Regions from separate parts of the Klebsiella sp. Sb-30 genome, predicted to be linked through region 2. Evidence: predicted binding sites of a transcription regulator. Region 2 holds the regulator's gene; each other region holds the start of a gene.

Region 1 (3,169 bases), 1.5 Mb from region 2:
AGGGAAGACCGATTTTGTTACGCCATCAGCTAGCCTACGGCGGCGGTAATTTACTGGGGAGCGGCGCGCTGGCAATCAGCGGCGCCTGGCTACTTTATTTCTACACCACGTTCTGCGGACTGACGCTGATTGAGGCGTCGTTCATTTTCTCCGTCGCCAGCATCATCGATGCGATCAGCAATCCGTTAATGGGCTACCTGACCGATAACTTCGGTAAAACGCGGCTCGGCAAACGCTTCGGACGCCGACGTTTCTTTTTATTGATCGGCATCCCGCTGATGATGTTTTACCCGCTGCTGTGGGTTGAGGGGCTGGGTTTCTGGTACTACCTCTGCACCTACGTCGTCTTTGAGATTATTTATACCTCAGTCATGGTGCCTTATGAAACCTTAGCCACCGAAATGACCGACGACTTCTCATTACGCTCTAAACTGACCGGCTATAAAGCCATTTTCGGCAAGCTTGCCAACTTCCTGGCGGCGTTCATCCCAGGTCAGTTTATCCTGTTGTACGGCAAAGACTCCGCCACACCGTTCTTCCTGACCGGGCTGACCTACGGGGTTATTCTGATTATCGCCATCTCCTGCCTGTGGTTTTGCAGCTGGGAGCGCCCGCGTGAAGAAGAAGTTCGCGTGAATGAGAAAAAAGGCCTGCTCACGACCCTGCTGATGCTGGCGAAGGATATGCGTTCAACCTTCTATCTACGCGTGTTCCGCAAACATCTTGGGATGTATCTCTGCGGTTTCGGCGCAGAATGGCTGTTTGCCTCGATCTTTACCTACTTCGTTATCTTTGTCCTGCAGCACGATCCGGCGATGGTCGCCGGGCTGAACAGCCTGAACTCGATTCTGCAGCTGCTCTCTACGGCGTTGTTTATCGGCCTGTGTGTGAAAAAGGGATTCAGCAAGCCCTATATTCTGGCGCTGAGCATCGTGATTTTCTCCGTGTTGCTGTACACCTCGCTGTGGTTTTTCCATCTGCCCGCTCATCTGGCAACCATCCTGATGTTTGGGATCACGGTGCTGTTTGGCCTGGGTACCGGCGGCGTGTACTACATTCCATGGACCGTTTACACCTTCCTCGCCGATGTTGATGAGATCTATACCGGCCGCCGCCGCGAAGGGATCTACGCGGGCGCCATGACCTTCTCCGGAAAAATCCTGCGTTCGATTATTGTCTTCACGATGGGAGCTATTCTCAGCTTTTACGGGTTCCAGTCGAAAGCGCATACGCAACCAGAAAGCGCCGTGACCGCCATTGCGGTGGTGTTCTGTAGCGGCGTGATCCTGCTGGCGCTGGCAGCCATTGTCTTCAGCAAGCAGATGAAACTGGATCGCAAAGCGCACCTGGTCGTATTGCAGGAAGTGGCGCGGATTAAAGCAGGGGGTAAGGTTAGCGATATCCCGTCCGATGTGCGTATTATCGTGGAGGATTTAGTCGGCCATCGTTATGAAGAGTGCTGGGGCAACAGTAAGCTATTTAAAGATGAACAGCCGGCGTCGGCAAGGGCCGCTATCTCTCATTAACGTCTGGTTTTCGCCCCGCCATCGACAGCGATAGCGGGGCGAAACAACTTAGTGTGCTTCACCCTGCGGCGTAAACTTAAGCTCAATCAGCGCAATCGCTTTTTGGACCGCGCGCAGCGTCACCGGATCGGCCGAAGCCGGATGGCTGGCAAAATCGATGGCTTTCAGCTGCGTGGTCATTTTTTCGCGGACTTCAACAGGGGCGATGACATCAATGACGTCGAGAATCTGTTTGATAACCAACTGGCAGGCGACAACGTCAGAAACCAGTTCGTCTTGTTCGGTGAGATGTTGAGACATTTATTACTCCTTTTTCGAGGAGCGTAATAGTAACCTAAATCCCGAGAGATAAAAAAACCTGCCGCAGCAGGTTTTTTTATCAGAACATACCGGCAGGCGGTACATCTTTGAATGTTTTGCAGTACTGCTCGAACATGCTCTTCAGAATTTTGCGCAGTTTCATGAAGCGACTCCGGTTTTGTTATGCAGGTGTTACCATTGATGGGGTCTATAATATGACTTGCATCACATAAATCAATAGAAACATGCGCTAACTCACAATTTATTTACAAGAATAATTTATAAATTAAACAAAAGTGAGGGAAATCGCAGAGTTAAGAGCCTGCACGTTTTTCCCGCGATAGGCACCTCACCAGGCGATGGCAAACACACAATGAGTACAGATATCTCTTCACGAGAAGGCCGCGCCTTCTCTGCTCCTGCGCTGCTGGTCGCCGGCGCATTTTTCATGGAGTTTCTTGACGGGACGGTAATCGCTACCGCGCTGCCGGACATGGCAAAAGATTTTGGCGTTGCGGCGGTTGACCTCAATATCGGTATCAGCGCCTACCTGATTACGCTGGCGGTATTGATCCCGGCCAGCGGCTGGATTGCCGATCGCTTCGGCGCGCGTAAGATCTTCACGCTGGCGTTGGCTATTTTTACGCTTGCCTCCGTTTTTTGCGGCTTTGCCGGCAACGTGGACACCTTTGTCGCCATGCGAATCCTTCAGGGTATTGGTGGCGCGCTGATGGTGCCCGTCGGCCGCCTGGCGGTACTGCGTACCACGCCAAAAGATCAGCTCATCAAAGCCATTGCCACACTGACATGGCCGGCGCTGGTTGCGCCGATCATCGGTCCACCGCTGGGTGGCTTTATTACCCGCTATGCCAGCTGGCACTGGATTTTCTTTATTAATGTTCCTCTGGGATTGATCGCCATCGCGCTGTCGCTGCGAATTATTCCCGATATCCGCGAAGCGCAGCGACGTCCCTTTGACCTTCCCGGCTTCTTTGCGACATCGGTTGCTATGGTGAGCCTGGTGAGCGCCATGGAGTTGCTTGGCGATAGCCGACCACAAGGCTGGACAACCCTGGTCCTGCTGGGGATCGGTACGGGATGCATGCTGTTCGCTCTGCGCCATTTCCGCCGGGCAGAGTGGCCGATGGTGCGTCTCGATGCGCTACAGGTACCCACCTTTCGGGTTACGATGTACGGAGGATCGCTTTTCCGTGCTTCCATCAGCGCCGTCCCCTTTCTGTTACCGCTGCTGTTTCAGGTTGGCTTTGGTATGGATCCGTTCCATTCCGGGCTGCTGGTGCTGGCGGTGTTTGTCGGCAACTTCACTATTAAACCCGCCACCA
Region 2 (3,169 bases):
AGCAATTTAAATTCGCGGCCGGCGCTACGCTTGCGCCGGCCTGCAAGACGGTGTCAACCCGGTAAGCATCGCGCCACCGGGTATCTGGCATTACGCCTCTACCACCTCAAACGAATGGGTGATGTTCACCGCTTTTTGCAGCATCAGCGCCACCGAGCAGTATTTCTCCGCCGACAGATCCACCGCACGGGAGACGGCCGCATCTTTCAGCTCCTTGCCGGTGACAATAAAATGCATGTTGATATGGGTAAACAGACGCGGCGCCTCTTCCCGACGTTCAGACGTCAGCTTGACTTCACAGTTAGTCACGTTGTGACGACCTTTCTGCAAAATAGACACGACATCGATCGCGCTGCATCCGCCCGCCGCCATCAGCACCATCTCCATTGGGCTTGGCGCTTTATCTCCGGAGTTGCCGTCCATCAGAATCTGGTGACCTGACGCCGACTCTCCGATGAAGGTTAACCCTTCAACCCATTTCACACGAGCTTGCATAAAATTTAACTCCAAGGTTGCAATTTTCCTGACAGATTACGCGTACATAACAATTCTCGCAACGGAAGGCGACCTGCATCATGCTGAAGCGAGACACCAGGAGACATGCGGCAAAAGCTATGCTAAAACAGTCGGGATGCTACAGTATTACATTGATGTACTGCATGTATGCAGAGGAGTTCACATTACAGGCTGAAGAAAAATCACCAGCCCGTTTCCCAGGCATAGGGAAACAATACGATTGCATGCCCGGATGCCGTGTAGTGTCGGCACCCGGAGATAGCTTATAACAGAGGATAACCGCGCATGGTGCTTGGCAAACCGCAAACAGACCCTACCCTCGAATGGTTCTTGTCTCATTGCCACATTCATAAGTACCCATCTAAAAGCACGCTGATCCACCAGGGTGAAAAAGCAGAAACGTTGTACTACATCGTCAAAGGCTCTGTGGCTGTGCTCATCAAGGATGAAGAAGGTAAAGAGATGATCCTCTCTTACCTCAACCAGGGCGATTTCATCGGTGAATTAGGCTTGTTTGAAGAAGGCCAGGAGCGTAGCGCCTGGGTACGTGCGAAAACCGCATGTGAAGTGGCCGAAATCTCCTACAAAAAATTCCGTCAGCTCATTCAGGTTAACCCGGATATCCTGATGCGCTTGTCGTCGCAGATGGCTCGCCGTCTGCAGGTGACCTCAGAAAAAGTGGGTAACCTTGCCTTCCTCGACGTCACCGGGCGCATCGCTCAGACGCTGTTGAACCTGGCAAAACAGCCGGATGCGATGACCCACCCTGATGGTATGCAAATTAAAATTACCCGTCAGGAAATTGGTCAGATTGTTGGCTGTTCCCGCGAAACCGTTGGCCGTATCCTGAAGATGCTGGAAGATCAGAACCTGATCTCCGCACACGGTAAAACTATCGTCGTATACGGTACGCGTTAAGTCGATAAAACGGCGTATTGCTTGCGCAATACGCCGTTTTTGTTTTCCCTCTATGTGGCGCAGGCTGATTTACCACCCGGAAGTCAACTATGCACTGCGGCAAACGCTGGTGTTGTGTTTGCCTGTCGCAATCGGCCTCCTCCTCGGTCATTTACAGCAAGGTCTGCTGTTCTCGCTGGTGCCCGCCTGCTGTAACGTCGCCGGTCTGGATACGCCGCACAAACGTTTTTTTAAACGCTTGATTATTGGCGGTTCGCTGTTCGCCGGCTGCAGTCTGGTCGTCCAGCTTCTGCTTCAGCAGGCGATCCCGCTACCTTTGATTCTCAGCGGCCTGGCGCTGCTGCTCGGCGTGACGGCGGAGATCAGCTCTCTGCACGCCAGGCTTCTGCCCGCTTCGTTGATTGCCGCGATCTTTACCCTGAGCCTTGCCGGAAACATGCCCGTCTGGGAGCCACTGCTGATCTACGCCCTCGGGACGCTGTGGTACGGTCTGTTTAACTGGTTCTGGTTTTGGCTATGGCGCGAGCAGCCGCTGCGCGAATCGCTGAGCCTGCTCTATCGCGAGCTGGCTAACTACTGCGAAGCCAAATACAGCCTGCTGACCCAGCATATCGATCCCACCACTTCACTGCCGCCGCTGCTCACGCGCCAGCAGAAGGTGGTGGACCTGATCACCCAATGCTACCAGCAGATGCATATGCTGGCGGCGAACCAGCGCAATGACCACAAGCGCCTGCTGCGGGCGTTTCAGATGGCGCTGGATTTGCAGGAACATATCTCCGTCAGCCTGCACCAACCCGAAGAAGTACAAAAACTGGTAGAACGCAGCCATGCCGAGGCGGTGATCCGCTGGAACGCGCAAACCGTTGCCGCTCGCCTGCGGGTGCTGGCCGATGACATCCTGTACCACCGCTATCCGCGGCGCTTTAACATGGATAAGCAGATCGGCGCGCTGGAGAAAATTGCCTGGCAGCATCCGGACAACCCGGTAGGGCAGTTCTGCGCCTGGCACTTCAGCCGAATAGCCCGGGTGCTGCGTACCCAGCGCCCGCTGTACGCTCGCAACCTGATGGCGGATAAAGAGCGCCGTCTGCCGCTGCTGCCCGCGCTAAAAAACTATCTCTCGTTAAAATCACCGGCGTTACGTAACGCTGCGCGTATCTGCGTGATGTTAACGGCCGCGAGCCTGATGGGAAGTGCCCTGAACCTTCCCAAGCCTTACTGGATCCTGATGACGGTGCTTTTTGTAACCCAAAACGGCTACGGCGCGACGCGGGTACGTATCGTCCATCGGGCGGCAGGTACGCTTGCCGGTCTGGCCATCGCCGGACTGGCGTTGCACTTCCATGTCCCGGAGGGTTATACGCTCTCCGCGATGCTGCTCGTCACGCTGCTGAGCTACCTGATTATCCGCAAGCATTATGGCTGGGCGATGGTTGGCTTTACCGTGACGGCGGTGTATACCCTGCAGCTTCTGACGCTCAACGGCGAGCAGTATATTGTCGCCAGGCTTATCGATACGCTTATCGGCTGCCTTATCGCCTTTGGCGGCATGGTCTGGCTATGGCCGCAATGGCAAAGCGGGCTACTGCGTAAGAACGCTCACGACGCGCTGGAAGCCGATCAGGAAGCGATCAGGCTGATTCTTAGCGACGATCATCAGGCTCCGGCGCTGGCCTATCGCCGGATGCGCGTCAATCAGGCGCATAACTCGCTGTATAACTCGCTGAATCAG
Region 3 (3,169 bases), 1.4 Mb from region 2:
CACTATGGTCAAAAATGCTGGTGGAAGAAGACCCCGGCTTTTTCGCAAAATTGTCACAAGCGCAGAAGCCACGCTTTCTGTGGATTGGATGTTCTGATAGCCGTGTTCCTGCGGAACGGTTAACCGGCCTTGAGCCCGGTGAACTGTTTGTCCATCGTAACGTCGCTAATCTGGTGATTCATACCGACCTGAACTGTCTTTCCGTGGTGCAGTATGCCGTTGACGTGCTAGAAGTCGAGCATATCATCATCTGCGGCCACTACGGCTGCGGCGGCGTGCAGGCGGCAGTAGAAAACACCGAGCTGGGGCTTATCGACAACTGGCTGCTGCATATTCGCGATATCTGGTTCAAACACAGTTCGCTGCTGGGCGAAATGCCTGAAGAGCGTCGACTGGATACATTATGTGAACTGAACGTGATGGAGCAGGTTTATAACCTGGGCCACTCGACCATTATGCAGTCGGCGTGGAAGCGGGGTCAGAAGGTCACCATCCACGGCTGGGCCTACGGTATCCATGACGGGCTGTTACGCGATCTTGATGTGACTGCCGTCAGCCGCGAAACCCTTGAACAGCGCTACCGCCACGGAATTTCCAACCTCAAGAGCAAACACGTCAACCACAAGTAAGCCGCCCGCTTCAGAAAACCCCGGCAGCGCGGTGCGCCATCGTCCGGGGTTGCATGAAACCTTACTCGTCCAGCAGCACCACTTTGCCGACGTACGGCAGATGGCGATAGCGCTGAGCGTAATCAATCCCGTAGCCGACCACGAACTCATCCGGGATAGCAAAGCCAACAAACTCTACCGGCACGTTCACTTCACGGCGGCTAGGCTTGTCCAGCAGCGTACAAATAGCCAGAGATTTCGGCTCACGCAGGCTGAGAATTTCACGCACTTTAGACAGCGTGTTGCCGGAATCGATAATGTCTTCCACAATCAATACGTCTTTACCGCGAATGTCTTCATCCAGATCTTTCAGGATTTTAACGTCACGGGTCGTCGACATGCCGCTGCCGTAGCTGGAGGCGGTCATAAAATCGACTTCATGCGGCACCTGCACTTCACGACACAGATCGGCCATAAACATAAATGAGCCGCGCAGCAGCCCCACCAGCACCATCTCGCTGCCGCTGTCTTTGTAGCATTCGTTGATTTGACGACCCAGTTCGGCGATACGCGCTTTGATCTCGGCTTCCGGGATCATCACTTCTACAGTATGTTTCATTAAACTAACCATTTGATTCTTAAGATAAATCATCAACACCGCTGCGAATGCACCGACATTGACCGGCAAGCTATGCAGTATACCAGTAAAAAGAAATATGCGATGCAGGGAATAATAAAGCCCATTTTGTGATTCCGATCACACTTGTTAAATCCTATAATTAATTGCAATTAAAAAATTAACAAACAACCGAGTGTCTTTCTATGGCAGAAACAAAGTCTCAACAATCACGGCTTCTCGTGACGCTGACAGCTCTCTTTGCAGCGTTCTGCGGCCTGTATCTTCTTATTGGCGGGGTATGGCTGGCGGCCATTGGCGGCTCCTGGTATTACCCTATTGCTGGCCTCGTCATGCTGGCCGTCACCGTGATGCTGTTGCGGGGCAAACGCGCAGCGCTCTGGCTCTATGCCGCGCTGCTTCTCGCCACCATGATCTGGGGCGTCTGGGAAGTCGGCTTTGACTTCTGGGCGCTTACGCCGCGTAGCGATATTCTGGTCTTCTTCGGCATCTGGCTCATTTTGCCTTTTGTCTGGCGTCGTCTGCCGATCCCATCGGCCGGCGCGGTCGCCGGTCTGGTTGTGGCCCTGCTGATCAGCGGCGGTATCCTGACCTGGGCCGGTTTTAACGATCCGCAGGAAGTGAACGGTACCCTGAATGCCGATGCGACGCCTGCGGCGCCGATCTCCGCGGTTGCCGATGGCGACTGGCCGGCGTACGGCCGTAACCAGGAAGGCCAACGTTATTCACCGCTGAAGCAAATCAACGCCGATAACGTGAAAAACCTGAAGGAAGCCTGGGTATTCCGCACCGGCGACCTGAAGCAGCCCAACGATCCGGGTGAAATCACCAACGAAGTGACGCCGATTAAAGTGGGGAACATGCTGTACCTGTGTACCGCCCACCAGCGTCTGTTTGCCCTTGATGCGGCTACCGGGAAAGAAAAATGGCACTTTGACCCGCAGCTGAACGCGGATCCGTCCTTCCAGCACGTCACCTGCCGCGGCGTCTCTTATCACGAAGCGAAAGCAGACAACGCACCGGCAGATGTCGTCGCCAACTGTCCGCGCCGGATTATCCTGCCGGTCAACGATGGTCGCCTGTTCGCCATTAACGCCGACAACGGCCAGCTGTGCGAATCCTTTGCCAACAAAGGGATTCTCAACCTGCAGACCAACATGCCGGTCACCACGCCGGGGATGTACGAACCGACGTCGCCACCGATCGTGACCGATACCACCATTATCATTGCCGGTGCCGTGACCGATAACTTCTCGACGCGCGAACCGTCGGGCGTCATTCGCGGCTTTGATGTCAACACCGGTAAACTGCTGTGGGTCTTCGATCCGGGCGCGAAAGATCCGAACGCCATTCCGGATGATGAACATCACTTCACGCTGAACTCCCCGAACTCCTGGGCGCCTGCGGCCTATGATGCGAAGCTGGACCTCGTGTACCTGCCGATGGGCGTGACCACTCCGGACATCTGGGGCGGTAACCGTACGCCGGAGCAGGAACGCTACGCCAGCTCTATCGTGGCGCTGAACGCGACCACCGGTAAACTGGTATGGAGCTATCAGACCGTTCACCACGATCTGTGGGACATGGATATGCCGTCTCAGCCTACGCTGGCGGATATCGACGTTAACGGTAAAACCGTTCCGGTCATCTACGCACCGGCCAAAACCGGTAATATCTTCGTCCTTGACCGTCGTAACGGCGAACTGGTCGTCCCGGCACCGGAAAAACCGGTTCCTCAGGGGGCAGCGAAAGGCGATTATGTCTCTAAAACTCAGCCATTCTCCGACCTGAGCTTCCGTCCGAAGAAAGATTTGACCGGCGCGGATATGTGGGGCGCCACCATGTTCGATCAGCTGGTGTGCCGCGTGATCTTCCACCAGCTGCGTTATGAAGGCATCTTCACCCCGCCGTCAGAACAAGGCAC

The links. The regulator CRP, encoded in region 2, controls carbon source genes, mostly activating them, when cyclic AMP is high. The targets are predictions, from matches to a motif close to ATGTGANNNNNNTCACAT.
Region 1: azuC (stress response protein AzuC) is a predicted target of CRP. The motif match lies at 2,040-2,057, and genes of this name have one in related genera.
Region 3: hpt (hypoxanthine phosphoribosyltransferase) is a predicted target of CRP. The motif match lies at 1,354-1,371, and genes of this name have one in related genera.

What each region holds. Positions count from the first base shown of each region.
Region 1 is NZ_CM172749.1:1,907,900-1,911,068, reverse strand. It holds gene AC236I_RS08925 (MFS transporter) at 1-1,526, shown strand, start outside; gene AC236I_RS08920 (DUF2766 family protein) at 1,575-1,826, opposite strand; gene azuC (stress response protein AzuC) at 1,906-1,989, opposite strand; gene AC236I_RS08910 (MFS transporter) at 2,200-3,169, shown strand, end outside.
Region 2 is NZ_CM172749.1:435,938-439,106, reverse strand. It holds gene AC236I_RS01980 (phosphoribulokinase) at 1-10, shown strand, start outside; gene AC236I_RS01975 (OsmC family protein) at 91-495, opposite strand; gene crp (cAMP-activated global transcriptional regulator CRP) at 802-1,434, shown strand; gene AC236I_RS01965 (YccS/YhfK family putative transporter) at 1,487-3,169, shown strand, end outside.
Region 3 is NZ_CM172749.1:4,421,861-4,425,029, forward strand. It holds gene can (carbonate dehydratase) at 1-629, shown strand, start outside; gene hpt (hypoxanthine phosphoribosyltransferase) at 691-1,227, opposite strand; gene AC236I_RS20730 (glucose/quinate/shikimate family membrane-bound PQQ-dependent dehydrogenase) at 1,431-3,169, shown strand, end outside.